3 regions of the Jeotgalicoccus sp. S0W5 genome follow, and region 3 is predicted to be linked to each of the others. Evidence: predicted binding sites of a transcription regulator. Region 3 holds the regulator's gene; each other region holds the start of a gene.
The links. The regulator LexA, encoded in region 3, represses DNA repair genes until DNA is damaged. The targets are predictions, from matches to a motif close to CGAACATATGTTCG.

Region 1 (4,295 bases), 310 kb from region 3:
TCACGCATCTTCCAGTCTTGGCCAAGGCGGACCATGGCATCATAAATCGAACTCTCACCATGTGGGTGGTAGTTACCAATCACATTACCGACAGTCTTCGCACTCTTACGATAGTTTTTATCGAAAGTGTTTCCTTCTTTATACATCGCGTAAAGAATACGTCTTTGTACCGGTTTTAGGCCATCTCTTACATCTGGAATAGCACGGTCTTGAATGACGTACTTACTATAGCGTCCGAAGCGGTCGCCAATAACATCTTCTAGCTTTAATTGTTGTAATGGATTATGCTCTGCCATAGTCTTCATCACTTTCTGCTAATTTTTCTACATCTTGATTATCTAAGATACTTGTACCTTCTTCTAGGGTGAAGGAGACGTTTGAATCGATCCATTTACGTCTGATTTCTACATTATCGCCCATCAGTGTCGTCACACGTTTAAGTGACAGGGCTTCATCTTCAATGCGCACTTGAATTAAAGTACGTGTCTCTGGATTCATAGTCGTTTCCCATAGCTGTTCAGCCATCATCTCACCGAGACCTTTATAGCGCTGGAGTTCAACATTTGAACCCATCTCTCTTTGAGCTACTTCTAGTTCATCTTCAGTCCACACGTATTGGACATCTTTTTTCTTACCCTTCTTCTCTAACTTAAAGAGTGGTGGTAAGGCAATGTAAATCTTACCTGCTTCAAACAGTGGTCTCATGTAATTAAAGAAGAAAGTGAGGAGTAAGACTTGGATGTGCGCACCGTCCGTATCTGCATCGGTCATAATAATAATCTTGTCGTAGTTTGAGTCCTCTACTTTAAAATCATTACCGACACCCGCACCAATCGTATGGATAATCGTATTAATTTCTTCATTTTTGAAGATATCTTCAAATTTCGCCTTTTCAGTATTAATGACCTTACCACGTAGCGGCAAGATCGCCTGGAAACGGCGGTCACGACCTTGTTTGGCTGAGCCACCTGCAGAGTCACCCTCAACTAAGAACAATTCATTTTTCTTAGCGTTCTTACTTTGTGCGGGTGTCAACTTACCAGATAGTAAAGTATCCTTACTCTTGTTCTTTTTACCACTACGCGCATCCTCACGTGCCTTTCTGGCAGCCTCTCTCACCTGTCTTGCCTTAATTGCCTTTTTAACAAGTTGAGTCGATAAGGCCCCGTTCTCTTCTAAGAAGTATGGGAGTTGATCTGTAAGGAGTGTCTCCAGTAAGTTTCTCGCCTCACTCGTACCAAGCTTCCCTTTCGTTTGTCCTTCAAATTGTAGGAGGTGTTCTGGGAGTTTAATCGAAATGACGGCTGTTAGACCTTCTCTAATGTCAGAGCCTTCTAGGTTCTTATCCTTATCTTTTAACTCACCAATTTTACGGGCATATTCATTAAAGACTCGAGTGAAACCGGTCTTAAAACCGACCTCATGGGTACCGCCGTCTTTAGTACGGACGTTATTGACAAAGGAGAAGATTGTTTCAGAGTATTGGTCGTTAAACTGAAAGGCAACTTCTGCGACCATTTCATTATAAGTCCCTTCAAACATGACGATTTCACCAATGTCATCCTTACCTTCATTTAAGAAGCTAATGAATGATTTCAGACCATCATCATATTGGAATATTTCTTCTTCATCAGTTCTTTTATCATTAATGGTAATTTTAAGCCCACGAGTTAAGAAGGCAGACTCACGCATTCTTTCAACAATCGTTTCGAAGTTAAAGGCGATCGTCTGTTTAAAGATTTCAGGATCTGCTTTAAAAGTGACTTCTGTCCCTGTCTCTTTTGTCTTACCGACTTCTTTTAATGGCGTGTCGACCTTGCCGCCATCTTTAAAAGTAATCTCATATATTTTACCGTTTCTAAATGAACGGAGTTTTAAGTGTTCACTGAGCGCATTTACAACAGAAGACCCTACACCATGTAGTCCCCCTGACGACTTATAGGAGCCTGAAGAGAACTTCCCGCCGGCGTGTAGTACCGTAAATATGACCTCAGCAGTCGGTACACCGCTAGCATGCATACCTGTTGGTATCCCACGGCCATTGTCTCTAACTGTAATGCTTTCGTCCTTATTGATTGTAATATTGATTTCATCACCGTAGCCGTTAATAATCTCATCAACAGCATTGTCCGTAATCTCATATACCAGGTGATGTAGTCCTCTCGTATCGGTTGAACCGATGTACATACCCGGACGTTTTCTTACTGCTTCTAGTCCCTCTAGTATTTGTATGGATTCATCATTATATCCGGTTTCTTTAGCCAAGTCTGTATCCTCCTACAAACAATACAAACGTATGTTCGTTAAATTAATCTACTTATCTATTTTTACGTAAATCCAAACATTTTGCAAGAATGTTTTGTCATTAGTTTACATAATAATATTAATGGTAACTTTATATAATTATGTGATAATTTAAAGATATATGGTAAACTGTTAGTACCTGATAATAAAAAGGGGATAATCTATTGTATACAGTTCTTATTTTATTAATCTTTTCCTACCTGTTTGGGTCAATTCCGTTCAGTCTAATTATCAGTAAATTATTTTACAACATTGATTTAAGACAACATGGCAGCGGTAATGTGGGTACAACGAATACCTTTCGCATCCTCGGAAAAAAGGCAGGAATTGTCGTCCTTATTCTCGATATTTTAAAAGGTGCGATTCCAGTTTGGGTCGCCATGCTCGTCGATGTGACTGGTGACTTTCCTGTCGTGATTTACGGTGTCGTTGCAGCACTCGGACACGTCTATTCTATCTTTTTAAAATTCAAAGGTGGGAAAGCTGTTGCAACGGGTGGTGGTGCCATACTTGCTGCGAACCCAATTCTGTTTATAGTGTTAGTATCAACATTTTTAATTACCTTAAAACTATCGAAATACGTTTCCCTATCGAGTGTATTTGCAGCACTCGCCTTATTAATTGGTGTCATGTTTACCTCAGATTGGTTTATGATCATCTTTGGTATCATCCTCGGCATCGTTGTCATAGTTAAGCATATACCCAATATGAAACGTATTAAAAGTAAAACTGAACCGAAGATTACATTTATGTAAAAGAAAGATAAGTCCATCAGAACAATAAGTTCTGATGGACTTAATTTATGCCTCTCTTTACTTACGATGCGATTTTGTTACGTAGTACAAGCTGTAGGATACCACCATGACGGTAGTAATCTGCTTCTACTTCAGAGTCAAAGCGTACTTTTGCTTTGAACGTCACTTTGTCGCCGTTTTCTTTCGTTGCGACAACATCGATGATTTCTCCAGCTGTAACGGATTCATCAATATTGATATCAAATGTTTCAGAACCATCTAAGCCGTGATCTTCAGCATTTTCTCCGTTGACAAACTGTAGAGGGAGTACACCCATCATCACTAGGTTTGAACGGTGAATACGTTCGTAGCTTGCCGCGATAACTGCTTTAACGCCTAGTAGGTTTGTACCTTTAGCTGCCCAGTCACGACTTGAACCCATTCCGTAATCGTCACCAGCGATGACTACAAGGCCTGTACCATTTTTTTGGTAGTTTTGTGATGCATCATAGATACTCATCACTTCACCTGTTGGCCAGTAAGTTGTATAGCCACCTTCTGTACCTGGTGCAATTTGGTTTCTAATACGGATGTTCGCGAATGTACCACGTACCATCACTTCATGGTTACCACGACGTGAACCATAAGAGTTAAAGTCTCTAGGTGATACGCCTTGTTCAATTAACCACTGCCCTGCTGGTGTATCTTTACCGATTGCACCGGCTGGTGAGATGTGGTCCGTTGTGACTGAATCCCCGAATTTACCAAGTACACGTAGGCCGTTTAACGGCTCAATTGTACCCGCTTCTTTGGATAATTTTTGGAAGAATGAAGGGTTTTGAATGTAAGTCGATTCATCTGCAAAATCGTATAATGGTGCATCTGTTACATCAATTTCATTCCATGTTTCATTTGAATCAAATACAGTTTCGTATTCTTTTCTAAATAGTTCAGGTGTGACCGTAGACATTACAGTATCTCTAACCTCTTGAATTGACGGCCAGATATCTTTCATGTATACGTCATTACCTTCTTTATCTTGTCCGATTGGGTCATTTCTAAGATCGATATCTACTGTACCTGCTAAAGCATAAGCAACAACGAGTTGTGGTGATGCTAGGTAGTTCGCTTTAACAAGCGGGTGAATACGACCTTCGAAGTTACGGTTACCAGATAGTACTGATGAAACGAGCATGTCGTTATCTACAATCGTTTCAGTCACTTCTGGGCGTAATGGACCTGAGTTACCGATACATG
Region 2 (4,295 bases), on a different contig from region 3:
TTGGAAATTAACAATATTTAAAAGCGCTGTTTCAATTAACTGTGCTTCTACTAAACTCGCCTCTACCTGTACAAGCGGCTCATTGTTAAAGACCGTTTCCCCCTCTACTACCGAACGTAAGGTCCCTGTAAAACGCACTGTTTTTAAATAATCAAGAAAGTCATCCTCATAACCAATTGATTTTAAATATTCAATGTCACTATCTGAGAAGTGTAGATTCTTTAAATAATCAATAATACGTGCTAAGCCAGCATAAACTGCATAACCATTACCAAAAGGCATCTGTCTAAAGTACAGATCAAAAATCGTTTTCTTTTCGTGAATCCCATGTTCAAAATACGTTTTCGACATGTTTATTTGATATAGATCTGTGTGAAGCATGAAACTGTCATCTTGATATTTATACATTCGTTTCTCTCCTATGAGTAACAATTATAGATAATCTAATTTTATCACATAAAATAACCTGGTAAAGTACAGTTATATCGCTCTTTATATGAAGATATAGAAGACACCCTTAAGAAATGTTAAAATATTAAGTGAAGAAAATATTACACACATGAAAAAGGAGATTGACTGTAAATGGCAATTAAAATATTCGGTCACCAAAACCCAGATACTGATACGATAACTTCTGCACTTGTTGTCCAAGATATTGAGAAACAAATCGGTTCAGATGTAAAGGCATATCGCCTTGGAGATATTAACAGTGAAACACAGTACGCCCTAGATGAATTCGGAGTAGAAGTACCGGATTTACTAACAGAAGTGGCAAATGGAGACGAAGTTATTTTAGTCGATCACAATGAGAAACAACAATCTGCAAAAGGTATCGAAAATGCGGTCGTTACAAAAGTTTTCGATCACCACAGAATTGCGAACTTTGAAACTGAAGGCCCACTCTACTACCGTGCTGAACCTGTCGGTTGTACTGCAACAATCCTAAACAAAATTTACAAAGAGAAAAACTTGGAATTATCTAAGGAAATGGCAGGACTTATGTTATCTGCAATTATTTCAGATACTTTACTTTTCAAATCACCAACAACAACTGAAGAAGACATCGATACAGCATCAGAATTAAAAGCTGTAGCAGGTGTTGATCTTGAAACATACGGTCTTGAAATGCTTAAAGCCGGTGCATCTACTAAAGACAAATCAGCAGTTCAGTTAATCACTGAAGATGCAAAAACGTTTGATATCGGTGAGAAAAGCGTACGTATCGCTCAAGTCAACGTTGTAGATGTGGACGAAGTATTCAACCGTCGTGAGGAAATTGAAGCAGCAATCAATTCAGAAATCGACAAAGAAAATTACGATCTATTTACGTTGATCGTTACGGATATTCTTAACTCAAACTCTAAGGTACTCGCACTAGGAAATGAGTTTTCATCAGTAGAACGTGCCTTTGATGTTGCGCTTGACCAGAATACAGCAATTCTAGAAGGTGTTGTATCTCGTAAAAAACAAGTCGTTCCAAACATTACAAAAGCCTTATCAGAATAATTTTTGTTTGTTATGAAAAAGAGAGCATCCAACTTAATTCAGTTGGGTGCTCTCTTTTGTTGTTTGAGTATTGGTTGTTGATGGTTGTGCGACTTGTGGTGGTCACAGTGACCCGATTTTCTCCTAGCGGTCCGTTGTCAACTTCACAGCGACCCGTTATTTTCCTAGCGGACCGCTGTTGACTTCACAGTGACCCAGCCGACCCGCCCACAATAATCCATTTACTCCAGTATTCTCATCAACACGCTTGTTTTACCTTCTTCTAAGCGTTCTTTTGAACACTCATCTCTAACATCGTACTCTAACTCATCTATTGCTCTACCAAATGAGACTTCGTCTATCCAATTCGTTAAGTCCGCTTGATCGTAGCAGGACGGATGGACAATTTCTTTGGTTGTGTTATCAATGATGACCCGCGTCGTACTTGCTGTTTTATCAACTAAAGGAAGTAGCAATACTGACAAGACAATGACAGTAATGATTCCCCAAACTAATTTTTTACGCATTCTTCGTCCTCACTCAGCTTATTATTACTATTAACTTACCATATATCCACCACTTGAAAAATAGAACGTATGTTCGTATAATGAGAACAAGCAGTTAAGAAAGAAGGTTGAAGTTATGGATTATCGTCAACTTCCCGTGGATCAACTCAACTCAAATATTCCCAATGGACGCGGCATGATCAAGTGGGCGCCTTTTGCTACTATGCCTGAGCAGTTTGAAAATGTGCAGCAACTCATGGATGATCAGACTAAAATTGAACGCCCTGAACTGTCCGATGATCGTTTAAGTGAAATGGAATTTACTTTCCAAAAAGCGCTCAATGAACAACGTGCAGTTCGTATTTTCTACTACTATGATGGTTCTCGCTTCTCCGTAGATTTAGAAGTTATAAAAATAGACCAATGGAGCTTGATGCTCATTGGTCAAAAGTGTGGACAGGAAGATTTAATCTTCGTCCCTTTTATAGATATTTTAGATATTATCTTAATCGATAAATATTAGTTCTCTTGTTTTTCTAAGAACAAGACAGGTTCTTTCTGGTGTTCTGTTGCCTTAACTAAATGATAAGCAAGCACTGTCGTTGTAATTGCACCGATTCCACCCGGAACTGGTGTAATGAATGAAGCTTTATCTTTAACTGCTTCATAGTTCACGTCGCCGACCATCTTACCTTCATCATTAAAGTTAATACCCACATCGACAACAACCGCACCTTCTTTGACGTGTGGTTCATCAATCAAGTTAATTGCTCCCGCTGCAGAAACGATGACGTCCGCATTCTTACATTTCTCAACAAGATCGTCAGTGTATAAGTTACATGTGGTAACTGTCGCTTCTCTGTTCATCATTAACAGTGATAACGGCTTACCAACTACTGCACTCGCACCAACTACTGTGACATTTTTACCCTTTAAGTCGATGTCATAGTAATCAAGCATATTCATTACAGCGGCAGGTGTACATGGTTCCAAACGATCAGGATCGTTCGTGAGTACCTTACCTAGATTTGATGCTTTCATTCCATCGATATCTTTAAATGAATTCATAACCTCTGCTACACGTTTCATTGGAATGTGTTTTGGTAAAGGTTGTAAGAGTAAGATACCGTGTATTGAATAATCTTCATTAATTTCTCTAAACTTTGTTAAAAATACTTTCGTCGATACATCTTCTGGAAAATGGAACTGAGAAGTCTGGATTCCCAATTTTTCAAAACGTTTAACCGCGGCATTTTCATAAGAGATCGAATCGGATAAATCTCCAATTCTCACAAACGCCACTTTAGGCTGAATACCATGTGATTCTGAAACCTCTAGTGCTTCACGAATCTCATCGGACAAGTGTGCGGCAACCTTTTTGCCGTCCATAACTACTGTCATATATTGCACTCCCCTATTAATATTTTACTAGTCAATGACCCAGACTCATTATAACATAATCAAAGGGTTAAATTAAAAAAAGCTATCATCAATTGATGATAGCTATAAGTAATTATTTAGTTTCACGGTGTAACGTGTACTTGTTCAATCTAGGGCAGAATTTCATCATTTCGATACGCTCTGGATTGTTTCTTTTGTTTTTCTTAGTGCTGTAGTTGCGGTCTCCGCACTCAGTGCAAGCTAATGTAACGATTACTCTCATTTCTGTCGCCTCCTTTGTTAAGTGAAATCGATAATTAATGATAATATACTCGAATCAACTGGCCAGTTGATCATCCATTTCACAGATGATTAGTATATGCTTTTTAAATCACCTTATTTATTTTACTAGGATTCTCCTAAAATTTCAAGACTTTCTTGGTTAAATATCACTTGCATAATATCAAGCAGTCCGCTATAATTTTAAATCGTAATCATTACGGAATTAGGAGTACTATAAACATGATCAAATTTCTTCCCTATCTTATAACCGCCCTGCTCTTCTTAACAGCATGTAGCAACTTAAGCGAAGAAGACAATAGTAAACTAAATATTTATACAACTGTCTTTCCCTTAACGAGCTTTGTTGAGGAAATCGGTGGGGATACTGTTGAGGTCGAATCCATTTACCCTGCTGGTGCGGATATGCATTCTTATGAACCGACACAAAAAGATATGATGGAGTATGCTGATGGTAATATTTTCATGATGACATCAAATGACTTAGACCCTATCGCCAAAAACATCACAGATACAATTAATGAAGACACGAACGTCATTGAAACTACAGCGAACATCAATGAAGACGATTTAATTTCAACGAGTCATGATGACCATGATCACGAACACGATGACGACCACAAT
Region 3 (4,295 bases):
AAGTAAAGAATGGCACTTTCCCAGATGAAGAAACCACTTATAAGAAGCGGGTGTACGAAGCGTGAAACACAGTGTAATGATTGACGAAACTAGAGAAATTTTAAGTGAATATAAGGGTCAGACTGTTGGCCTTGTTCCGACAATGGGCGCACTACATGAAGGACACGGAGCCTTAATCCAAGCTGCCAAAGAAGCTTGTGATATCGTTGTCGTCAGTATCTTTTTAAATCCTTTACAGTTTGGACCAGATGAAGATTTTGAAAGCTATCCCAAAGATTTAAAAGGAGACTTAGCTTTATGTGAAAGCTACGGCGTGGATCTTGTCTTTGCACCTAGTGAAAAGGTGATGTACCCATGTGAAATGGAATTTAACATCGGTATTAAATCAATGGCAAATCTACTTGATGGTGTAAAACGTCCGGGTCATTTTGAAGGTGTCGTCACTGTAGTGAGTAAGTTGTTTAATATTATTCAACCAGCTATGGCGTTTTTTGGAGAGAAGGACCGCCAGCAACTTATGATTATCAAACGTTATGTTCAAGATTTTAATGTGCCAGTTAAAATTCAAGACGTTCCAACAAAAAGAGAAGAGAGTGGACTTGCAAGAAGTTCAAGAAATGTGAATTTAACAGCAACGGAATATCAAGAAGCACCGAACATTTACCAAGCATTAAAGATGGCGAGTCTGAAAATTAAAGACGGTGAAACCAATGTCGATAAAATCCAATCATTGATTAAGATCCATATCGAACAAAATACGAGTGGGTCAATTGATGATTTAGCAATCTACAGGGCTGATAATCTTGGTGAACTTAATGAAATTGACAGTGATGTTATCATATTCATAGCGGTACAATTTTCTAAAGCACGTCTCATCGATAATTTATACGTCAGTATTTAGAGGGGAATAGTTTGAATGAATTGGATACGACGCGCACTTGGATTAGTAATTTTATATTTGGTAGTGGTTTTTATCGTACCAGTCATTCAATCTTATGATTTTAGAAATGGGTTGAACGAAGATTACTTCAGTCATTGGTTTGAAGGCCACTTCATACCCAGTTATGATACGACGAAGATTGAAAAGGTTTATGGTAGTCAAGAAACCAACATTGATTATTCCTTAGGTTCTTCAGTGACGACAGAAGGGGAAACTGTTTTAAACTCCGAGTACGAAGGTGTTTTTGTGATTAAAAATGAGCCTGGTGCTTTTCACATGTTACTCGTAAGAGACGGAGAACTGACTGGTGGATATACTAATTCACCAAACGTATCACTCGGCAAGATGAGTATAGACAAGATGACTCGAGAAAAGGCCAGAGAAACTTACGGTGAACCGGTGGAGTATGTTAGAAAGCAGTGGAAACGACTGAAAGTAGAAAATGAAGAATATGATGTCTTTGATGTCGGAAATTACTATGTCTACTTCTTTTATGATATTCATGAAGGCTATCAAGCCAATGGTATGCTTGTCTTACATAAGGACGAGATTATTGATATCAGTGAACTGTATAACCATCCATCAATAGAAGATAATGAACTCATGCACTATTATCTCTTAAATGCTACACGTTATGAATACGGCTATGGCATGTTAGATAGAAATGCCGAAGTGGATAATGTTGCTTACTATCACAGTGTAGACATGGCGGAACGTAAGTTCTTTAATCATGATAATCCTGATGGAAATGGTCTAAAGGAAAGGTTGGAAAGAGAAAATGTGAGGTATACCTATGCTGGTGAAAATATCGCAACAGGACATACTTCTCCAATATTCGCTCACCACAGTCTTTTAAACTCACCATCTCACAGAGTGAATATTTTAAATGATAAGTTCACATCAGTGGGCATAGGGATTGAGTATGATCAGGAACAAGTGCCTTTTTATACTGAAAACTTTTTACAATAATAAATAATGTATAGAGAAACACTCAGAATCTTTTCTTTAAGATTCTGAGTGTTTTTTGTTAAATAAATTCTCTAAATAAACCAACCACTTTGCCTAAGACACTCACATTATCAAGGAATATTGGTTCCATTGTAGAATTTTCAGGTTGTAAACGATAGTACCCTTTTTCCTTATAGAAACGTTTAACTGTTGCTTCATCTTCATCAGTCATGGCAACAATAATTTCACCGTTATGTGCAATGTTTTGCTTGCGAACAATGACTCTGTCACCATCATGTATGCCAGCTTCAATCATACTATCACCAACAACATTTAATAAGAAGATTTCACTATTATGGTTGGCAGTAAAATGTTCTGGGAGGGGGAAGTATTCTTCAACATTTTCCACGGCTGTTATCGGTAAACCAGCTGTGACCTTACCAAGGACAGGCACGTGAATAACCGGAGATTCATTTACATCTGATTCTTGCACGATTTCAATCGCACGTGGTTTGGTAGGATCACGTTTAATGTAGCCCTTACTTTCTAGTTTAGCGAGATGCCCATGTACGGTTGAGCTGGATTGTAGACCTACTGCATTACCAATCTCTCTAACGCTTGGTGGATATCCCTTATCGTTAACGTTTCTTTTTATAAACTGAAATATATCTTTTTGTCTCTCTGTTAAATCTTTCATCATTTTACCTCCAACCTTATGTTAATTAAATTTTACCATATTGTAAGTACGCTTACAAACATTTGTTCGTATAATTGTTGACTAAGAACAAGTGTTCTGTTATATTATTAATACAAACATTTGTTCGAAGGAGAGAATGTAAATGACAATTAAAGAATTGAAATCATTGATGGGATTGTTTACCGTGACGTTGAGTCTAGTGCTTTTATATAGTTTTACTAATACGGAACAAGTAGAGGGAGAGAACGTTTATTCTTCTGAAACTACAGCGAGTACAGAAGTTGTAAATGAAATGGATAGCGAACAAGAAGCGAACACTTTGGTGTCTGAAGCAAATGAAAATATCTTAGAGGAAGAACTCGTGAGTGGTGTGGTTCATACAGGTCTATTGGCAAATCGAATGACAGAACACTTCATGAATTATGAGGTTTCGAGTGTAAAATAGATATATTGTGAGTTTATTCTCAAAAAGAGTGCAGGACCGTTTGGTTTCTGCACTCTTTTTGTGGTAAATTATATGAGAAAGGATGACGCTTATGTTAGATGATGACAAGATTAAAAACCTCAATTCACTTGCAAGAAAGAAAAAGGAAAATAATATTTCTGAATCTGAAATGCGAGAGCTGACTAAATTGAGAAAAGAATATCTATCAAACTTTAGAAATTCTTTTAGAAATCACATTGAAAGTACTAAGGTCATTGATCCTGAGGGTAATGATGTTACGCCCCAAAAGGTCAAAGATATAAAAGCACAAAAAAACAATGATAGTGATAAAGGAGACAAATGATATGTCATTTGATAAGACGGATTTACTCGCAATAAATACCATTAGATCTTTAAGCATTGATGCAATTGAGAAGGCAAATTCAGGTCACCCCGGTTTACCTATGGGTGCGGCACCAATGGCTTACGTATTATGGCAGAAGCACTTGAACTTCAACCCTAAAAATGTAAATTGGTTTAACAGAGACCGCTTTGTGTTAAGTGCTGGTCATGGTTCAATGTTGATTTACAGCTTATTACACTTATCGGGTATTCTAGAAATGGATGACTTAAAAGAGTTCAGACAGTATGAATCTAAAACGCCAGGACACCCTGAATTTAAACATACAGAAGGTGTTGAGGTAACGACTGGCCCACTTGGTCAAGGTTTTGCAATGAGTGTCGGTATGGCGATGGCAGAAACTCATTTAGCTGCAACATTTAATTCTGAGGATAATAATGGACTTGTTGATCACTATACATATGTACTTGCATCTGATGGTGATTTAATGGAAGGGATCTCTCATGAGGCTGCTTCTCTAGCTGGTCACCTAGGTTTAGGTAAATTAATCGTCCTTTATGATTCTAATGATATTTCCTTAGATGGTGATTTAGACAAGAGTTTCTCAGAGAACGTAGCTGAGCGTTTCAAAGCTTACAACTGGGACTATATCCGAGTCAATGATGGTAATGATTTAGATGAAATTGACCGTGCTATTGAACAGGCTAAAACAACAAATCAACCTTCATTAATTGAAGTGAAAACTGTAATTGGCTACGGGGCACCGACGAAGTCTGGTAAGTCAGATTCACACGGGGCGCCACTTGGTGAAGATGAGCGTCGTGGTGCATTTGAAGCATACGGCCTAGATCACACACAAACATTTGTCGCTGATGACAGTGTTTACGAACGTTTCAAGGAGACGTTAGCTGCTCGAGGTCAGGAA

Region 1: the regulator LexA is predicted to act here: its motif matches at 2,290-2,303, upstream of parE (DNA topoisomerase IV subunit B).
Region 2: the regulator LexA is predicted to act here: its motif matches at 2,075-2,088, upstream of EYB29_RS08475 (YolD-like family protein).

What each region holds. Positions count from the first base shown of each region.
Region 1 covers NZ_SIRQ01000003.1:509,457-513,751, forward strand. Annotated here, with positions in the region: gene parC (DNA topoisomerase IV subunit A) at 1-296, opposite strand, end outside; gene parE (DNA topoisomerase IV subunit B) at 283-2,265, opposite strand; gene plsY (glycerol-3-phosphate 1-O-acyltransferase PlsY) at 2,469-3,059, shown strand; gene acnA (aconitate hydratase AcnA) at 3,121-4,295, opposite strand, start outside.
Region 2 covers NZ_SIRQ01000006.1:69,890-74,184, forward strand. Annotated here, with positions in the region: gene EYB29_RS08460 (nicotinate phosphoribosyltransferase) at 1-408, opposite strand, end outside; gene EYB29_RS08465 (manganese-dependent inorganic pyrophosphatase) at 583-1,506, shown strand; gene EYB29_RS08470 (hypothetical protein) at 1,728-2,012, opposite strand; gene EYB29_RS08475 (YolD-like family protein) at 2,128-2,514, shown strand; gene EYB29_RS08480 (bifunctional 5,10-methylenetetrahydrofolate dehydrogenase/5,10-methenyltetrahydrofolate cyclohydrolase) at 2,511-3,392, opposite strand; gene rpmG (50S ribosomal protein L33) at 3,505-3,654, opposite strand; gene EYB29_RS08490 (metal ABC transporter solute-binding protein, Zn/Mn family) at 3,894-4,295, shown strand, end outside.
Region 3 covers NZ_SIRQ01000003.1:200,156-204,450, forward strand. Annotated here, with positions in the region: gene panB (3-methyl-2-oxobutanoate hydroxymethyltransferase) at 1-65, shown strand, start outside; gene panC (pantoate--beta-alanine ligase) at 62-901, shown strand; gene EYB29_RS03305 (CAP domain-containing protein) at 917-1,909, shown strand; gene lexA (transcriptional repressor LexA) at 1,968-2,585, opposite strand; gene EYB29_RS03315 (hypothetical protein) at 2,728-3,030, shown strand; gene EYB29_RS03320 (DUF896 domain-containing protein) at 3,122-3,373, shown strand; gene tkt (transketolase) at 3,375-4,295, shown strand, end outside.